2 regions of the Tomitella fengzijianii genome follow, and region 2 is predicted to be linked to the other one. Evidence: riboswitches for the same ligand, from Rfam matches in the RefSeq annotation. Region 2 holds a riboswitch; the other holds the start of a gene.

Region 1 (10,029 bases), 1.3 Mb from region 2:
CACGGAGCTCGAGTGAGCCGCCGCCCGTTGCCGCGGTCGGCCCGCTCCCGGGGAGGACGTCGACCCCCGCGGCGCCGGACTCGCCGGCGTCGGACTCGCCGCTGTCGGACTGCAGGGGCGCGCCGCAGCAATCGGCACCGAACACGTCCCGCAGCGAGTGGGCCTCGTCCAGGGATGTCACCAGCACCCGCTCGCCCGCGCGCGCGGCCGCCACCGCCGACGCGGAGGCGATGGTCGACTTGCCCACGCCGCCTTTCCCGACCACGAAATGCAGCCGGGTCTTTGCGACGTCGTGCTCGCTCAGGCCTCCACCCGCTTCTTCAATTCGCCCAGCGCCGTGTTGATGATGACCTTCTCCGCTTTGCGCTTGAGCAGTCCGATCATCGGAATGTGCAGGTCTACCGCCAGCTCGTACACCACCTCGGTCCCGCCGTCGCGGGGCGTCAGAACGTAGGAGCCGTGCTGCGACTTCTGCAGTTGTCCCTCGACGAGTTCCCAGCTCACCGACATGCCGTCAGCGGCCCAATCGTAGGCCAGCACGTAGGTGTCCTTGACCATCCCGGCATCCATCACGAACCGCGCCGTGTGGATGCGGCCGTCGTCGCCGGTCTCCAGGACCTCGACCGACGTCACTGCCGACACCCATTCCGGGTAGGCGGCGAGATCGGCGATGGTCGCCATCACCACGCCCGGCGACTCAGCCACGGTGATCGCACCGCTCGTACTGTCTGCCATCGTCAGAAACGTTTCCTCTCCATCGGCTCCCGCAGCCACGGCTCCCGCCGCCGCGGTGCCGAACCGCGGGCCGTCCGGAATCATCGTCGGCCACTCCGAAGTCGCTGCCGCCCGGATGCTGCCGATCCGGCTGGAATCTACCTTGCCGTGCGATGCCCCGGCGGCTCCCCCGCAGCCCTGCCCGCTTCGAGGATCGACTTGATCTCGAACATCATCCGTCTCCCGGCGACCCTGCGACGACGGTTCTCCGCCGCCAGGCCGCCGGCGGGGGCCGACGGCCGCATCGCCTCGGCATGCAGAAAATAGTGGAGCACGACGCCGTCGAGCGCCGGCTCGAGCCACACCTCCATCGTCCCCTCGAGTGGCCCGGCGACGGTCCAGCGGACGCCCTTGTCGCCGCGGTCCTCCCGGACCTGGAGCTGCAGATCCGGCCACCAACGCCGCCAGCTGCGCGCGTTGCGTACCGAGACGGCCGCGTCGTGCGCCGGGGCGGCGATGAATCCCTGATCCGCGACCTGGATACCTGTCACGGATTGAGCATCACACAACAAGGTGAACGAGCACACATCGCCCCCGTGCGCAGGGCCGCCCACTCCTGCCGCCGTCCGTCCGCAGGCGACGGTTCCGCGCCGCAGGCCGCGGACACCGCACAACCGGCAGGGCGCGCGGGTTAAGCTGCCTCAAGGAATGGTGACCGTCGAGTCAGGAGTCCGGTACGGCCGTGTCCGTCCGCGGCCCGGTCGGCCACCCTGGATCAACGGCCCCCTACAACTCGGCCCAGATTTTTCGGCAAGGAGTTCGGCGCACTCGGATCGGCCTTCGGCATTGCGACCCCGGCACTGGCGAACCCGTCGCGCGCGGCGATCTTCGGCGCTCGAGAGGACCTCAGGTGCAAGAATTCACGACTCCGGCGGCATTCACGATCGCCGACGACGCCTCGGCCGTCGACGCGGTCTTCGACTTCGGCGCGACCGACCCCGCGCTCGCGGTGTTCGACCGGCTCATCGACGGCAGGTGGACCGCGGTGCGCGCCGACGACTTCGCGGCGCAGGTGCGCGGCGTGGCCAAGGGGCTCGTCGCCTGCGGTGTGGAACCCGGTGACCGGGTGGCGCTCATGTCCGCCACCCGGTACGAATGGTCGCTGCTGGACTACGCGATCTGGGCCGCCGGGGCGACCACGGTCCCCGTCTACGAGACCTCCTCCGCCGGCCAGGTGGAGTGGATCCTCGAGGACTCGCAGGCCAAGGTCCTCGTCGTCGAGCACGACCAGCACACCGCGACCGTCGCGCAGATCCGCGACGCGGCGCAGGCCCTGGACTCGGTCTTCCAGATCGAGCCCGGCGGCGACACCCCCGACGGCGCCGTCGCACACCTCACCGAGCGCGGTGCGGACGTGGCGGACACCGTCATCGACGACCGCGTAAGCGGCCTCACCGCGGAGAGCCCCGCGGTCCTCATCTACACCTCAGGCACCACCGGCCGCCCCAAGGGCTGCCGGCTGACGCACCGCAATCTCCTGGCTGAATCCGAGGGCGCCATAGCGGCGTTCCACACCGAGCTCCGCAGGGGGCGCCGCACCCTGATGTTCCTGCCTATGGCGCACGTCCTCGCGCACGCGATCAGCATCGCAGCCTTCCAGAGCAAGGTCACGCTCGGGCACTTTTCCGACATCCCCACGCTGGTCCCCACGTTCGGGAAGTTCAAGCCCAATTTCATCCTCTCGGTGCCGCGCGTGTTCGAAAAGGTCTACAACACGGCCCGCCAGAGCGCGCACGACGACAGCCCGCTCAAAGGGCGGATCTTCGACCGTGCCGACGATGTGGCGGTCGCCTGGAGCCAGGCGCAGGCCGACGGCGGCGCGGGGCTGCTCCTGCAGGCCCAGCACGCGCTTTTCGACAAGCTCGTGTACTCCAAGCTGCGTGCGGCACTGGGCGGCGAATGCGAGGTCGCCATCTCCGGCGGTGCGCCGCTCGGCGCCCGGCTGGGCCACTTCTTCCGCGGCATCGGCGTGACCATCTACGAGGGCTACGGGCTCACCGAGACCACTGCGGCCGTCGCCGTGAACACCATCGACCACATCAAGGTGGGCACCGTCGGCCGTCCTCTGCCGGGCAACTCCGCGCGCATCGCCGAAGACGGGGAGATCCTGGTGAGCGGCCCCGTCGTGTTCAACGGGTACTGGCGCAACGAGGACGCCAGTGCCGAGGCGCTCGAAGACGGCTGGTTCCACACCGGCGATCTGGGCTCGCTCGACGCGGACGGCTACATTTCCATCACCGGCCGCAAGAAGGAGATCATCGTCACCGCAGGCGGGAAGAACGTCGCCCCCGCCGGGCTCGAGGACAGCCTGCGCAGCCATCCGCTGATCAGCCAGGCCATGGTGGTGGGCGATAAGAAGCCGTTCATCGCGGTACTCATCACCATCGACGAGGACGCATGGCCCGCGTGGAAGGAACGCAACGGGAAGACCGGCGACGCCACCGTCGCCGATCTGACTGCCGACCCCGACCTGGTCGCGGAAATCGACGGCGCAGTCAAGGCCGCCAACCGCACCGTCTCACACGCCGAGTCCATCAAGAAGTTCCGGATCCTGCCGAAGGACTTCTCGGAGGAGACCGGCGAGATCACTCCGACGATGAAGCTCAAGCGCAATGTCGTCGCCGAGTCGTACGCCGGGGACATCGAGGCGATCTACTCGAAGTGACCCGCTTCCCGGCCGTTCCCGCAGCACAGGGGAACGGCCGGGACGATCGGGCAGGTGACGGCCCGGCCGTTCACAAGAGTTCGCGCAGCCGTCCTGCGAGCACGTCCCAGCGCCAGTGGCCCCGTACCCATTCGCGCCCCGCGGCCCCCATGCGGCCGGCACGGTCGGGATCCTCGAGCACCCACGCGACGGCGTCGACGATCTCCCCCACGTCGCGGCCGTCGACCACCCGCCCGGTTTCGCCGTCGAGCACGGTCTCCGGGGCTCCCCCCGAATCGCCTGCCACCACCGGCACACCGCACGCGGACGCCTCCAGGAACACGATGCCCAGGCCCTCCACGTCGAGCCCGGCTCCGCGCGTACGGCACGGCATCGCGAAGACGTCGCCCACGTTGTGGTGCGCCACCAGTTCGTCGCCCGGCACCGAACCCGTGAACACGACGTGGTCCGCCACGTCCATCCGGCGGGCGAGTGCGTGCAGCGTGTCCGAGTAGGGCCCGCCGCCGACGATCAGTAGCGTCGCCCCGCTGATGCGCGCCCGGATCCTGGGCAGCGCGCGGATGAGCATGTCCTGGCCCTTACGTGGCACCAGCCTGGACAGGCACACGATCACGGGCCGCTCGCCCAGCCGGTACCGGCGGCGCAGTTCCACGCGCGCGGCCGGATCGGGGCGGAACTCGTCGCTGTCCACGCCGGGCGGCAGGTGCTCGAGCGCCGCCCGCGGTCCGAAGGCCGCGGCGAACCGGCCCCGCGTGTAACGGCTCACATAGGTGATGACGTCGGCGTCGTCGCCTATCCGGCGCAGTGATCGCCGTGCGCCGGGCAGCATCGACCAACCCACCTCGTGCCCGTGGGTGCTGGCGACGATGCGGTCGGCGCCGGCCTTCCGCATCGTCGGGCCGAGCAGGGCCAATGGGGCGGCCGCCCCGAACCACACCGTCGAGCATCCGTGCGACCGCACCAATTGCCGGGCGCGCTTCGCCACCGACGGCGTGGGCAGCATCAGCGTCGTCGGATGCCGCACCACCTCGAACGGCTGGGCGGCATCGAAACGCACGTGCGAGTCCCTCCGCCAGCGCGGCGCATACACGACGAGGGATTCCGGTGGAAGCTGCGCAGCGAACGTGTGCAGGTATGACTGGATGCCACCCGCGCGCGGCGGAAAATCGTTGGTCACCAGCAACGTCCTGTGCATGCTCACACCGTATGCGGTTCCGGCCGACCGGGCGGATCCGACCCGCGACGTCCGCCGCCGGTCAACCGAACCTCGAGGCCAGCCACTGCGACCAACCGCTCGCGAAGTCGTTCATCTTGACGCCGATCGCCTTGTCCAGCGCCTGGTCTTGCGCGGCGGCGTCGAGCCCGCCCACGCCGAGTGCTTCGTGCACCGAGCGCAGCCCGTCCTCGCCGTACGTGGCGACGATGTAATCCGCCGCCGAGCGTGCGAGCCGGTACGCGAGCGCGGCATTGGCCCCCGTGAAGTCCTTGTTCTGCGGCAATTCGTCGGGCGCGCCGTGCGCGGAGACCATCGCGGCGACGAGCGGCACCGGAGCCGGGGCGGACACGACGCCGACTTGCCGCTCTGCGACGTAGTCCGCGGTGCCCTCGAGCAGCCAGGTCGGTGCGCCGCGCCCCACGTCCGCGCGGACCGCCGCATGGGCGAGCTCATGCTGCAGGACCATATGCGCGTCCGCGGACGGCATCCTGGTGAGGGCGCCGGGCGCGAATACGATGCGCTGTCCGTTCGCGGGGGTGTCGGAGTCGAGCGAGATGGTCGCCGCGGCGACGTCCGTGCGGTCGGCCGGGTTGCCGGTCAGACCCGAGAACTCGTCGGCACTGTCGGAGATCTCCACGACGACGGTGCGGTCCCATCCCTCACCCCAGAAGTCGGTGACTGCGGCGACCGCGCCCGGCAGAATGCCGCGCACACGGTCCGCCTCGGCCGCATCCTCGGGGTGGCTGAGTACGAGGGACCCGCCCGCGCCGTCGATCGGGACCGGCGTCTGTTCAACCGGGCCGTAGGCCCACGACCCCGCGGGCAGGGTCGCATGGGTACCGTCCTGGAGCTCCTGAGTGCTCACCAGAGTCCAATGATCGCCGCGCCGCGCGGCGATCAGGCCGACGGGGGTGTGAATCATCGCGTCGTCGACCCCGTCGAGCCGGAAATCCAGGTAAACGGGCGGCCCCCAGGCGTCGATCGCGCCGAGCCGCTCCGCTATCGACGCGGGGACGAACACCTCGGGATCGTCCCCGATGTGGAATCCGAAGTCCGCGAAGTCGACCGACGCCAGGTTGCGCGCCAGCGCCAATTGCGATTCCAGGAAACCCGGCGCGGCCTGCGGGTCCACCAACCGCCGGAGTGCGTCCTCGTCGTCGTTCTGCAGCGCGGTCGCCCATGACGCCAGCAACGCATTCACGCCGTCGTGCCGCGCCTGCTGGAACGGCGAGAGCGGCTCCGAGTCGGCGGTCGCGCTCGGGGTGGACCCGGTGCCGGCGTCGGACGCACAGCCCCCGAGGAACAGGAACGCCGCCGCGAGAACGGCTGCCGCGGCTCTCGCGGGCCGGAAGTGAGCGGCCTTGGTGGTGCCGGGCATGGCGTCCTAGTAGCGCCGGACGTTGTGAATCGGGAAGGAGTCGACGGCCTGCACCTTGACCGGCACCCCGAATGTGGAGGCGTGCACCATCATCCCGTTCCCCGCGTAGATCCCCACGTGTGAGACGTCGTCGTAGAAGGTGACCACGTCCCCCGGCCGCATGTCGGCCGGGTCGACGGGGGTGCCGCCCTGCGCCTGCTGCTGACTTGTGCGTGGGACGTCGATGCCGACCTGGGCGTAGGCCCACTGGACGAGACCGGAGCAATCGAACTGGTGCGAGCCCGTCGCGCCCCAGACGTACGGGTCGCCGATCCGGGTCAGTGCCACCTGGAGTGCCGCGAACTCCGGCCCGGAGCCGACGATTCCGGCGATGTCGAATCCGGCCGGAACCAACGCCCCGGCGAGCTGCGCACGCGCGGCGCCCGTCATCTGCCCGTACAGCCCGCGCACCTCGTTGATGCGGCCTTGGAAGGCTTCCTGCTTGTCGCGCAGCCGGTCCTGGGCGTCCTGCGCGGCCGCCGTGGCCTGCGCGGCCGCGTCCGCCGCCCGCGCCGACTCCGCGCGCGCCGCACGCGCATCGGACTCGGCCGACTTGTACTCGGCCAACTGACGCTCGGTCTCGAAGGTGACCTGGTCCAGCACCGACATCTGATCGAGGAGTTGCTGAGGCGACTTGCTCAGCATCAACGCGTACAGCTTGTTCACCTGCACGCCTTGATAATTGGCGGCAGCGACACGGTCCGCCGTGCCGCGGTACCGGTCCACCGCGGCTTGCGCCGCATCGACAGCGGCCTGCGCCGCATCCCGGCGGGCCTCGGCCGCATGCTGATCGGTCACCGCGGCATCGACCTGCTGCTGCTGCGCCAGCACCGCCTGGTTGGCACGCTCGGCCTCGTGGGACAGCGTGATGATCTGGTCGACAGCAGCCCCGGGATCCGTGGGCGCGGGTGGCACGGTGAACGCCGCGGCCGGGTCGGGTGCTTCCCGGTGCGCCCGGTCCGCCGCGGGGGCGGGGGGCTGTGTCGCGGGCTGCGCGTCGACGATCGGCACGGCAGGGCCAGGCTGCGGATCCGCGCCTGCCTGCCCCACCACCGAACCGCAGACCAGCGCCACGGCGAGCGCCGTGACCGATCCGCGCAGCGTAGGCAGGCTGTGTCTGGAGACCACCGCGCGCATTCCCCCCGTCCTGTTCACACGACCGCGGTAGGCGGCCGGTCATTCGGTGTGACCCTCGCCCGCCCGGTGCGGACGCACGAGCGCATCGCGCGCCTCCACGCCGGGCGGCGGAGCCGCACGGGTCGGACGTATCGGACGGAAGTCGCGATCGGGACGCCGAGCGGCAAGGTCGCGAACAGGTTACGAAATCCGCCGACGACTGTCCAACTTCCGAGGTGAAGCCCGCATCAGAGGCGGCGGGCCCCTTCGGCGTTCATGACATTGAGGTCCGCGTACTTCACGGGCACGCCCGAGGTGGTGGCGTGCACGATCTGCCCGTCGCCCACGTACAGCGCCGCGTGGCTACCGCCGTTGTAGATCACGATATCGCCGGGCTGAAGGTCGTTGAGCGACACCGCATGCCCTGCGGCCGCCTGGTCGTAACTGGTGCGCGGCAGCTGCACGCCGGCCTGCGCGTAGGACCACTGGATCAGACCGGAGCAGTCGAACGCGTTGGGCCCGTTGGCACCCCAGACGTACGGCGAGCCGACCTTGCTCTCCGCGGCGGCGAGCGCGCGCGCACCGGTGCTGTCCTGCGTCGAGCCCAGAGAATCGCCCGTCGACGAGGCGCCGAGCGAGTCCGAGACTCCGCGATCGATGGAGATGTCCGGCAGATCGATGCCCGCCGGAATCGCGAATCCGGCCGGAGCCTGCGAGAGCATCGCGTCCGTCGTCGGGATCTCGGGCAGGGTCACGCCCTCCGGGACATCGAAGGTCCCGACGCCCTGCACGGTGACCGTGTCCGCGGCGGCGGGCGCGGCTGCGAGCCCGATCGTGCCGGCCGAGACGGCCCCGATGGCGAGTGCGCTGCGCGCGGTGGTGCCCAGCGCGCTCTGCTTCTTCAACCTGTGTTTGGCCACAGCCCAGGTGTCTCCGTTTCTTCCTCTTACCGCCGACCGGGTTAGCTGACGGGTTCGGGCTAGGAAGACTGCCCTACCGCGAACGTGCTGGTGCACGCAGCGGATTCACCCCAGAACTCAAGTGGGTCCCCGATTCGATGCGCCGCATCGATTAGGCGGTGACCTGCGCCCCGCGCCGGGTGGCGCGGCGTTGCATCGCAAGGTCTCGGAAAGATTACGAAACGGACACCATTCGTGTCCAGCCGCCACGGCGGCGAACCCCCCATCCGGACGCGCGCCTCCGCACCGACGGCGGCCCCGACGACCCGCCGTCCGGCCGGCCCCGCTCCCGTCGACATCCGCGAACCCACCGCGATTCGGCGCTGACGCGCAGTTCAGCGCCGATTCCACGCCGTCCCCGGCGGCACGGCCGGTCGCGGCGGCCGCGTCGGCGCGGTCGCCGGGTCGCACCAGTGTGACGCTCATCGCTTCCCGTCCCACGCATCGGGACCGGCGCCCTGTCGGAGGCGCGGCCTACTCTGGTCGCCGTGACGGACCACGCGACGGCCACCCGGGACCCCGGAGGTGAGCAACTTCGGCTCGACCGCATGGACGCCGCACTCAGCACCACCACCTTCGTCGTCGTCGACATGGAGACGACGGGGGGTCGAGCGGGCACGGACGCGGTCACGGAGATCGGCGCGGTCAAAGTCCGCGGCGGCGAGCGCCTGGGCGAGTTCGCGACGCTCATCGACCCCGGTCGCCCCATCCCGCCGTTCATCACCCGGCTCACCGGGATCTCCGACGCGATGGTGGCGGGGGCGCCGCCGATGTCCGCCGTGCTGCCGCCGTTCCTGGAGTTCGCGCGCGGCGCGGTCCTGGTGGCGCACAACGCCCGGTTCGACATCGGATTCCTCAAGGCGGCCGCGGCGGCAGCCGACACCGCGTGGCCGCAATTCCCGGTGCTGTGCACGGTGCGCCTGGCCCGACGTGTGCTGGGCCGCGACGAGGCGCCGTCCGCCAAGCTTTCGGCGCTGGCACGGTTCTTCGACGTCAGCACCCCGCCCACGCACCGCGCCTTGGACGACGCCCGCGCCACGGTGGACGTCCTGCACGGACTACTCGGGCGTGCCGGCAGCGAGGGCGTGCACACCTTCCCGGATCTGCTCGCACACATGTCGCCGGTAAGCAAAGCTCAGAAGACCAAACGCCACCTGGCCGATCCTCTCCCCCACGAGCCCGGCGTCTACCTGTTCCGCGGCCCCTCCGACGAGGTGCTGTACGTCGGCACCGCGGTGGATCTGCACCGCCGCGTGCGCACCTACTTCACCGGCTCGGAGAAGCGCGCACGCATGAAGGAGATGGTGGCGCTGGCCGACAGGATCGACCACGTGACGTGTGCGCACGAGCTCGAGGCGGAGGTGCGCGAGCTACGCATGATCGCCGCGCATGCTCCGCCGTACAACCGCGCGTCCAAGCAGCCCTCCCGCAGCTGGTGGGTGGACCTGTCCGACGAACCGTTCCCCCGCGTCGTCGTGCGCCGGCGCTGCGGGCCTGACTCGCTCGGACCGTTCCGGAGCCGCAACACCGCAGCCGAGTCCGCGGCGGCGCTCGCGGAGGCATGCGGAATCCGCACCTGCAACCACCGCATCCCCGCCGCCGGCGTGCACGGCGCGGACTGCAGCACGCTCGGCGCGATAGGCGGATGCCCCGCGGCCTCCCGCAGCGGCGACGACCGGGACCGCGCCTCGGCCGATCGCCCCGGGGAGACGCGCGACGAGTATGCGGAGCGCCTCGCACCCGTGCGCGCGCTGATCCACGGCCTCGACGATGCTCCGCTGGAGACTCTGCGGCAGCGCATCGACGAGTTGTCCGGGGCCTGCCTGTTCGAGACCGCCGCCCGTAAACGTGACGGGCTCGGTTCCCTGGTGTCCGCGTTGGA
Region 2 (10,029 bases):
CCAACTTCGCCTGCGACGCCGCGCTGACGGTGGCCCTGGCGAACACCCTGTTCTTCTCGGCGGCCACCGGCGAATCCAAGTCCAAGGTGGCGCTGTACCTGCTGGTGACGCTGGCCCCGTTCGCCGTCATCGCACCGCTGATCGGCCCCGCACTGGACCGGATCCAGCGCGGGCGCCGCATCGCGCTCGCGTCCTCGTACGGGGTGCGCGTGGTGCTCGCGATCATCCTCGCGCTCAACTTCGACTCGTGGGTTCTCTACCCCGCCGCGCTCGGCATGCTCGTGATGAGCAAATCGTTCTCCGTCCTCAAATCCGCCGTGACACCGCGTCTGCTGCCGCCGGACATGGACCTCGTGCGAGTCAACTCGCGGCTGCAGATATTCGGCCTGGTGGGCGGCACCACCGTGGCGGGCGGGATCGCCGGCATCGTCGCGTTCGCGGCCGGGTCCTCGGGCGCACTGTGGCTCACTGCGGTGTTCGCTCTGGGCGGCGCGTACCTGAGCATGCGCATCCCGTCGTGGGTGGAGGTCACCGAAGGCGAGATCGCCACCACATTCAGCTACCACGGCACGCCTGCACCCGCGCCCACGTCGGACGCCGACACCGGTCCCGGCTCGGGCGCGCGCGACGGCTCCACCAAGCGCCGCCGGCGCTTCGGCCGCGGCAGAAACGCCACGTCGACCCTGCGCCAGCCCCTGGGCCACAACATCCTCACCGGGCTGTGGGGCACGGGCACCATCAAGGTCCTCATCGGATTCCTGTTCCTGTACATCCCGTTCGTCGCCAAGGCCCACGCCGACGAGGAGGGTCTGCTGGGGCTGATCCTGACCGGCCTGATCGCCGTCGCCGCCGGTGCCGGCAACGTGGCGGGCAACGCAGCGGGGGCCCGGCTCAAACTGCGCAAGCCCGCGACCGTCGTACTCTGGTGCACGGCGGCCGCGTTCATCGCCGCGGCTTTCGCGGCGGGCACGCACGTGCTGGCCACGGTGGCGCTGGCCGCGCTGCTCGGCAATATCGCGAGCGCGCTGGCCAAGGTCTCACTCGACGCGGCGATCCAGCACGACCTCCCCGACCGGTCCCGGGCGTCGGCATTCGGGCGTTCCGAGACGATCCTCCAGCTCAGCTGGGTCCTCGGCGGCGCACTCGGCGTGCTGCTGCCCACCGACTACTGGATAGGGTTCACCGTGATCTCGTGCATCCTGGCCGTGGGCCTCGTCCAGACGGTGCTCATAGCGCAGGGCAGGTCGGTGATCCCCGCGTTCCGCGGCCGCAGGCCCGACACCGTCGCACCCGAGACCGCCGAAGTGACCCGATCGACGCCCGCGGGCTGAACGGGCGCGAGGAAACGGACGGGCAGCGCGGGACGGCGGAGCCCGTGCGGCATGCCGCACAGCGCCGGGACGACCACGGCGATGCAGAGGATTCCGGAAGATGATGATGAGGAGCACCAGGTGAGCACAACCGACGCAGACGAGCGCAGGAGCACGCAGCGCCGGCGCCCGGCCCGCAGCCGCCGCACACGGTTGATCCTGCGCAGCCTCATCGCGGTCGTCGTCGTGGCGGCCATCGTGGGAGTCACGATCCTCGTGCTCAACCTCGTCACCGACGACACGGTCGAACGTCCCACGGTGACGGCCACCGTGGGCGACAGCACCGTGGCGGTCGAGCCTTTCGAGTGGTGCGATCCGCAGACACCCACCGAGTGCGACCCGCAGGGCGAGACCGCCGACATCCCGGTGTCGGAGGGCACCCCGATGGTGATCGACGTCCCCGACGCCATAGCGAGCGCCCCGTGGAGCCTGAAGCGCTATTACGTCGATCCCGGAGTCGTGGACGGCGGGGTCGGTTCGCTGATCCCGGAGGAGCAGATCTTCACGCCCGGCAGCACCCACTCCGTCACCGTGCCGCCGGTGAACCCCGACGGCAACGTGCTCGCGGGGGTCGAGATCACGCTGCCCACCGGCATCATCGACCAGGCGACGGGTGAGGTCACCTACATCGACCATGCGACCTGGTCCATAAAGACCCGCTGACCGGGCAGTGCCCACCGCGTGGGTCCGGTGCGGCCGGTCACACGCAGGCGGTCACGAGTCCAGTTCGCGCGCGACCGCCCGGACCACCTCGGAGATCCTCTGGGCGGTCTTGCGGTCCGGGTATCGCCCCTTGCGAAGATCAGGCTGCACCGTGGCCTCCAGCAGGGTGATCATGTCCTCGACCATCCCGTGCAGCTCGTCGGGCGATCGCCGGTGCGCGGCATCGCGGCGGGCCTGCAGTCCGCGGCGCACCGACGGGGCAGGCCCGAGCACCTGTACGCGCAGCGCCTGCGGTCCACGACGCCCGGTCGCCATGTCGAACTCGACCCGTTGCCCGGCCTTGAGCGACTCGACCCCTTCGGGAAGCGCGCCCGAGCGGACGTAGACATCCTCACCCGAGTCCTGCGTCAGGAAGCCGAAACCCTTCGCGCTGTCGTACCACTTCACATTGCCCGTCGGCACCGTGTTCACCCTCTCGAAGCGAAAGAACGCGACTGTTCGAATACCGTCGTCGTGCTCGAACCACCGCCGTCATGTCCGAATCCGCACTGCGGGGCCCGAAGGCCGCGCCGCGGGGGCCTTCGCGCACGGCACGGACGTGTGCACCCGCACTTCTCACGCGCCACCCGCACGACTGACGCGCCCCGCACACCGCAGGACGCGTCCTCGTTCCGAGACTACCCCCGACGCCGCGCTCGATGCTCCGTGGCCGACCTGCGTCGCCGCCATCCGGCCCGCGGACGGCGGCGACACGGGCCGCGTGGACGGTCGGCGGCCTGCGCGCGGCGCCGACGCGCTACCGTGGTACAGGTGAACGACGCACCGACACCCCCCATCACAGCAGAGCGGGCACCGGAGTCCGGAGCCACGGCGCGCCAGGCCGCCGGCGCAGGCCACCCGGTCTCGACCGCGATCATCCGGCTCGGCATCGTGCTGTTCGCCGTGGGCCTGGTCGCGATCGCGATCTCGTTCGCGGCGCCGGTCTTCAACGCGCACCTGAGCACGTACTTCTACTTCGCCGCGATGCTGTGTCCGCTCGGCATGATCGTCGGCGTGGCCGGCGCGCTCGTCTCCGGCCGACGAGAACGCGCCTGATCCGCGTCCCCTGCACAAACTCCACTTGCGCAAGTTCCCTGTGCGGAGAATGCCTGTCCGGAGGGTGCCGGCGCGCAAAGCCCGCGGGTGATACGGCCAGGTCCCCGGGCAGTGCGGCTAGCCGGGGTAGACCCGCACTTCCGACGCCTTGACGACGAACACCGCCTCGTCGCCGGCCGCGATGCCCAACTCTCGTGCTGCGGTGGTGGTCATCTCGGCCATCAGCGAAGTGCCCGCATCATCGGCCGCCCGGACGCGGATGGCATCCCCGCGCGCCTCCACCGCCGTCGCCCGAACGCGGAACACGTTGCGCGGACTACCGTGCGGGGCCGTGCGGTACACCGCCACCGCGCGGGGTGAGAACACCGCCACCGCGGGTTCGTCCTCGACCAGCCGGTGCAGCGTACCGCCCGACACCTGGGCGCCCGAGACGGTGCGGATCGCCGCGGACGACGACGGCGCGTCGCCTTCCACCGCGAAGCCCCCGGCAGCCATTCCCACCGCGGCCCCGCCGGCGGCCGGCGCCTTGGCGGCACGTTCCCGGCGCCACCGCCGGCCGCCGCGCCCCCCGGAACCGGCCCCGTCCGGCTCCATGGCGACGTCGACAGCGGCGACCGCCCGCCCCGACACCATGTTCGTACCGGCGAGGTCGGCCGCGAACGGGCTCCGCGGCGACCGCAGCACCCGCTCGACGGGCCCGTCGTCGACGACCGACCCGTTGTCGAGCACGATGATCCTGTCCGCCAGCGTCAGCGCGTCCACCAGGTCATGCGTGACGATCACCGCCGCGCTGCGCCCGTCCGTCGCCGCCGCGCGGTCGCGCAGGACACGACGCAGCATCGAGCGGACCTGCGCGGCGACGGCCACGTCGAGGGAACCCATCGGCTCGTCCAGCAGCAGCACCTCCGGGCCCGCGGCCAGCGCCCGCGCGATCGCGACGCGTTGCGCCTGGCCGCCCGAGAGCTTCCGCGGCTTGCGCTCCGCCAGGTCACCGGCACCGACCTCCGCAAGCCAGCGGCGCGCCGTCTCGGAGGACTCCTGCCTGCCCACGCCCTGGCTGCGCGGCCCGAACTCGACGTTCTCCGCCACCGAGAGGCTGCCGAACAACAGCGCGTCCTGCGCCAGCAGCCCCACCCTGCGCCGGGCCACCGGGACGTCCGTGCCGGCGTCCGTGTCGAGCAGCATGCGCTCGCCGGCGCGGACGTGGCCGGCGTCGGGCCGGACCAGGCCCGCGATCACCGACAGCAGCGTCGACTTTCCGGCCCCGTTGGGACCGAGGACCGCGACCACCTCCCCCGGGGCGAGGCGCATGGACACCGCGAACCCCCGCTCGATCACCGTCGCGTCGATCGACAGCCACGGCGCGCCGTCGGCGGCACCGCGGTCACCGGCGTCCTCATCGATTCCGGACACGCGCACACTCCCGTCGTTCATCACACGACCAACTCCTCACGGGCCCCGCCCCGCACAGGCCCACCTCGCCCCGGACCGTTCCACTCCGGACCTTTCCGCCCTCGTGGTCCGCGCGACCGGGCGCCCCGTCCGTGGATGGCGACCACCACGACCACCGCCACGACGATGAGCACCATGGACAGCGCCACTGCCGCGTCCGGATCGTCCACACGCTGCAGGTAGATCTCCAGTGGCAGCGTACGGGTGCGGCCCTGCAGGCTGCCCGCGAAGGTGATCGTCGCACCGAACTCCCCCAGCGACCGCGCGAACGCCAGCACCACGCCGGAGACCAGGCCCGGCATCACCATCGGCAGCGTGACCTTGCGGAGGACCCGGACCGGGCGCGCTCCCAGCGTCGACGCGACGGCCTCGTAGCGCGTGTCCATTCCCCGGAGCGCCCCTTCCAGACTCAGCACCAGGAACGGCAGCGACACGAACACCTGGGCCAGGACCACCGCGGTGGTGGAGAAGGCGATGTCGATGCCCAGCGCCTGCAACCGCGCGCCGGCGATCCCGCCCCGGCCGAAGGTGTAGAGCAGGGCGAGGCCGCCCACCACCGGCGGAAGAACGAGGGGCACGAGCACCACGGCCCGCACCGGCCGCGCCCAGCGCCCTTCGGATCGCGCCAGGAGTATCGCGATCGGCACGCCCAGGATCACCACGATCACCGTCGCCGCCGCGGCGGTCTGCAGGCTCAGGCGCAGCGCGGTCAGGGACGACGGCGATGAGATCAGGCCCAGGAAGCGGCCCCACGGCACCGTCGCCGCGAGTCCCACGATGGGCAGACCGATGACGATGACCCCGATCGCGGCGGGCAGGAGAAGCCATCCGGGCGCTGCCACGTGGTTCCGCCGCAGGGTTCCGGTCCGCGTCCGCAACATTGGAACATCATATGCGCCTTTTTCCTCCTCGCATGACCGCATTTGCGTTCCCTTCGGCGATGCGCATGCACAGTCGCCGCCCACCGTCGTGCGCAGGGCGGCTTATCCACGGTTCACAGGTCGACGTGGCGCCGCAGACGGATAGGGTGGTGGCATGACAGCGGTCAACCTGGGGCTGCCGGCCATGGGCGAAGCTGCCGCGCACGGCCCGGCGGGGATCGACGAAGCCGACGCGCGGTTCGCCCGCGGCCCGCTGTCGGACACCTTCGGGCGGGTCGCCACCGACCTGCGCGTCTCGCTCACCGACCGCTGCAATCTCCGGTGCACATATTGCATGCCGGCCGAGGGGCTCGAATGGCTGCCGACGGACGAGCTCCTCACCGCGGACGAGATCACGCGGCTGTTGCGCATCGGCACCCGGGACCTCGGCGTCACCCGGATCCGGTTCACCGGCGGGGAGCCGCTGCTGCGGCGGGACATCGTCGACATCATCGCCGCCGCGTCGGCTCTGGACCCGCGCCCCGGCCTGGCCCTGACAACGAACGGCCTGGGCCTTGCACGCAAGGCCCAGGCACTCGCCGACGCCGGACTCGACCGGGTGAACGTGTCGCTGGACACCGTCGACCCCACGGAGTACGCGGCCATCACCCGGCGCGACCGCCTGGACGACGCCCTCGCGGGCCTGCAGGCGGCGCACGACGCCGGCCTGACGCCGGTCAAGGTCAACGCCGTCCTCAAGCCGGACCTCAACGCCGAGGACGCTCCCGCGCTGCTGGAGTTCTGCCTGGAGCACGGCTACGAGCTGCGGATCATCGAGCAGATGCCACTCGACGCGGGCCACGACTGGCGCCGCTCGACGATGGTGACGGCGCAACAGACCCGCGAAGTGCTGGGGGCGAGTTTCCGGCTCACCCCCGACCCGGCGCACAGAGGTTCCGCACCGGCCCAACGCTGGCTGGTCGACGGCGGCCCGGCCACCGTCGGCATCATCGCCTCGGTGACCGAGCCGTTCTGCGCCGCGTGCGACCGGACCCGGCTCACCGCCGACGGCCAGGTGCGCAACTGTCTTTTCGCACGCGAGGAATCCGACCTGCGCGCGCTGTTGCGCGGCGGCGCGGACGACGACGCCATAGCCCGCCGCTGGCGTGCGGCCATGTGGGCGAAGAAGGCCGGCCACGGCATCGGCTCGCCCGGCTTCCACCAGCCCGACCGTCCGATGAGCGCCATCGGCGGCTGATACGCCCGAGGGCGGGTATGCGCACGCGCCATCCCGCCACCGGCCTTCAGAGCACGCTGAGAGCGCAACGCGGCCCCCTTCCGGACACGCCGGGAGAATCCCTGCCGAACGTGCCCTGACAGAAAGGCGACGCCTGTGAGCGCCCCGACCATCTCCATCCGATACTTCGCGGGGGCGGCCTCTGCCGCGGGCCGCGATGAGGAGCTCATCACCAGCCCCTCCCCCTCCCCGAGCCTCGACGGCGTGCTGGAGCACCTCGCCGCCGTGCGCCCCGCGGTCTCGGAGGTCCTGAACCGCTGCTCGTTCCTGTGGGGCGGCGTCGCCGTGCGCGACCGGCACGCCCCGCTGCACCTCCCGCCGGAGGGCGGGACGCTGGACATCCTCCCGCCTTTCGCGGGCGGCTGAGAGCCGGCGCCGACGGGTCGGCGCTGGTCGCGGGCCCGGCTCCCGTCAAGAGTGGAGCACGTCGACCACGACACACCCGAACAAGCCGCAATCCTTGACCAGAAGTGACGTGCATCACGTCACGGTAGGGTAACGACCCCGCATCGTTAGGTAACACAAGGCTGTCACCTGCAACAACGGCGAAGATTTGCAATGAAGGCCAGTTATGGACTATCAAGCGCCCGCGACGGAGACAAGCGTGACTCACGGTCCCGTAACGGATAGCGTCGTCCGCGGTCGATGACTCGGCCGATCCGGCCCCGTAACGCCGAACTCCGTCCGACGGGGACCCGGATACCGACGAACAACCCAGGGACGGAAGCGGGGAACCCAAGTCCGCAAAGGACATCGGGGCCACGGAGGACCGGGCGACGCGCCCGTGCCGCCACACGGCCCCTAGGGGTGAACGCACACCGGAACGGCCGCAGGCCGGCACGGTGCGCAGGGCTACCTCTCAGCCCCAACCCGACAGCTGACTTCGCAGGCGTGTGTGGAGAGGAAATCCCAGAACGATGGCCGGACGTCACCGCAAGCCCAGCACTGCCGGGCGCACCATGACCAAGATCGCCGTTTCCGGAGCTGTCGCAGGCAGCGCATCGCTGGCACTCGCCGGCACCGCGAACGCCGCCACCGACGCCCAGTGGAACGCCGTCGCACAGTGCGAGTCGGGCGGCAACTGGTCGATCAACACCGGCAACGGCTACCAGGGCGGGCTCCAGTTCTCGCCCAGCACCTGGGCCGCCTACGGCGGAACGCAATACGCGCCCAGCGCCAACCAGGCCACCCAGAGCCAGCAGATCGCCGTGGCCGAAGAGGTCCTCGCGGGCCAGGGCAAGGGCGCATGGCCGGTGTGCGGCAAGGGACTCGGCGGCTACACCCCGCGCACCCCCGCCGCGCCCGCCCCCGAGCCGGCCCCGGCTCCCGCCGTGACGCAGGCCGCGCCCGCGGCCCCCGTCGAGGAGGCGCCTGCCGATGTCGTCAGCCAGATCGTGGACCAGGTCCTCGATTACGCCGCGGACAACAACGTCCCGGTGAACGACGACTTCCGCGCGAACATCCAGGATGCCGCCGCGAACGCCGTGCACTACGCATCGGCTCAGGGCGTGGACGTCGACCGCGACGTGGTCGCCCACTACCTGACGCTGGCGAACCTCAACCTGGGCTGACACCCGCCCGGCAGAGCACAGCGAAAGGTCCGGTCCGCACCGACACGGTGCGGACCGGACCTTTCCCATTCCTCCGGCCGTTCGAAGGGCCGGGCACCGCATGTGCACGCCGCGCCCGCGCCACCTCTACGCGCAGCCCACCCATTCGTCGGTGCCGTCGGAGAAGAACTGGTGCTTCCACACCGGAAGCTGCTCCTTGACCGCCTCCACGAGCGCGGAGCAGGCCGCGAACGCCTCGTGCCGGTGGTCCGCGGCGACTGCGGCCACGAGGGCCTCGTCGCCGATCTCGAGGTCGCCTACGCGGTGGCTCACTGCGATGGCCCGGACTCCCGGATGCGCCTCGGAGATCTCCTGCGCCACGCGCGCCAGCACGTCCTGTGCGCTGGGATGCGCGGTGTAGTGGAGCCGGAGCACGCCGCGCCCCCCGTCGTGGTCGCGGACGACGCCGCAGAACCCCACGACCGCGCCGGCGGAGTGGTGCGCGACGTGGTCCTCGTGGCCGCGGAGCGTGATCCGCGCGGCGGAGACCTCCGCGCGGCGCACCTCCGCCGTCACGCCCGCAGTATCCGGCCCGTGCCCGGCCATCAGTGGTCCCCTCCCCGCAATTGCTCGACGGCGTGGTCGAGCACCCCGTCGAGCACGCCGAGGCCGTCGCGCACGCCCCCGGACGAACCGGGCAGGTTCACCACCAGGGTGCGTCCGGCCACTCCCGCCACGCCGCGCGACAGCACGGCGGTCGGCACCTGCGGCGCGCCGGCGTCGCGGATCGCGTCCGCCAGGCCCGGCACGGTCCTTTCCAGCAGGGGCGCCGTCTGCTCCGGTGTCCGATCCGTGGGGGAGATTCCCGTGCCCCCGGACGTGAGGATGACGTCGGGGCGGGCCCGCAACGCGTCTCTCAGGGCCGCGCCCACCGCGTCGCCGTCGGGCACCACGCGCGCGTCCGCGGCGGAGTATCCGCGCGCACGCAGCCAGTCCACCGCCACCGGCCCCGCACGATCCGGGTAGACGCCGCCGGCCGCGCGCGTCGACGCCACGATGACGACCGCGGTCCGCGCGGCCACGTCTGTCCTCCCGCGACCGTCCTGCGCTGTCACGGCCGACGCCATTCGCCGGTCTTGCCGCCGTCCTTCGCGAGCACGCGCACGTCGTCCATCGCCGCGGCGGGGTCGACCGCCTTGACCATGTCGTGCAGCGTGAGGCCCGCCACGGCCACGGCGGTGAGCGCCTCCATCTCGACGCCGGTGCGGTCCGTGGTGCGGACGGTCGCCGTCACGCCGACGGACTCCTCCCCCACCTCGAACTCCACCGTGACCCCCGAGAGGGCGATGGGATGGCACAGCGGCACCAGCTCCGGCGTCTTCTTCGCCGCCATGATCCCGGCTATGCGGGCGGTCGCGAGCGCGTCGCCCTTCGGCAGCGCACCGTCCACGAGCAGGCGGATCACCTGCCCGGTGGTGCGGAAAGTGCCCGCCGCGACTGCGCGGCGGGCACTCGACGGCTTCCCGCCGACGTCGACCATCCTGGCGTGGCCCGCCTCGTCGACATGCGTCAACGCTGCGGGCGCCCCGTCGTCGGCGGTCATCGCGAAACCTCCTGCGTGCACTGCCGGCATGGCGGTGCCGCCGTGCCGGCGCCCGGTACGTGGAAGACTCCTCGTACGGGGAAGACGCCCCGTAAATGGAAGATCAGCGGTTCGGCACCGTGATCGGATGCAAGTACGG

What was found. Region 2 has a riboswitch for cyclic di-AMP ahead of FO059_RS06005 (transglycosylase family protein). Riboswitches for the same ligand answer to the same signal wherever they lie in the genome.
Region 1: linked by a shared signal. The riboswitch ahead of FO059_RS11945 (C40 family peptidase) and the one ahead of FO059_RS06005 (transglycosylase family protein) in region 2 are both predicted to bind cyclic di-AMP.

Annotation. Positions count from the first base shown of each region.
Region 1 is NZ_CP041765.1:2,633,844-2,643,872, forward strand. It holds gene FO059_RS11910 (ArsA family ATPase) at 1-265, opposite strand, end outside; gene FO059_RS11915 (SRPBCC family protein) at 301-735, opposite strand; gene FO059_RS11920 (polyketide cyclase / dehydrase and lipid transport) at 873-1,265, opposite strand; gene FO059_RS11925 (AMP-dependent synthetase/ligase) at 1,625-3,439, shown strand; gene FO059_RS11930 (glycosyltransferase family 4 protein) at 3,510-4,634, opposite strand; gene FO059_RS11935 (hypothetical protein) at 4,696-6,033, opposite strand; gene FO059_RS11940 (C40 family peptidase) at 6,040-7,200, opposite strand; gene FO059_RS11945 (C40 family peptidase) at 7,437-8,108, opposite strand; cyclic di-AMP (ydaO/yuaA leader) riboswitch at 8,124-8,276, opposite strand; gene FO059_RS11950 (DEDD exonuclease domain-containing protein) at 8,696-10,029, shown strand, end outside.
Region 2 is NZ_CP041765.1:1,309,773-1,319,801, reverse strand. It holds gene FO059_RS06045 (MFS transporter) at 1-1,331, shown strand, start outside; gene FO059_RS06040 (DUF2771 family protein) at 1,452-2,033, shown strand; gene FO059_RS06035 (cold-shock protein) at 2,085-2,495, opposite strand; gene FO059_RS06030 (hypothetical protein) at 2,844-3,128, shown strand; gene FO059_RS06025 (sulfate/molybdate ABC transporter ATP-binding protein) at 3,246-4,439, opposite strand; gene FO059_RS06020 (ABC transporter permease) at 4,562-5,461, opposite strand; gene moaA (GTP 3',8-cyclase MoaA) at 5,616-6,698, shown strand; gene FO059_RS06010 (MoaD/ThiS family protein) at 6,834-7,103, shown strand; cyclic di-AMP (ydaO/yuaA leader) riboswitch at 7,470-7,645, shown strand; gene FO059_RS06005 (transglycosylase family protein) at 7,655-8,308, shown strand; gene FO059_RS06000 (molybdenum cofactor biosynthesis protein MoaE) at 8,435-8,863, opposite strand; gene FO059_RS05995 (MogA/MoaB family molybdenum cofactor biosynthesis protein) at 8,893-9,414, opposite strand; gene moaC (cyclic pyranopterin monophosphate synthase MoaC) at 9,399-9,890, opposite strand; gene FO059_RS05985 (hypothetical protein) at 9,994-10,029, opposite strand, start outside.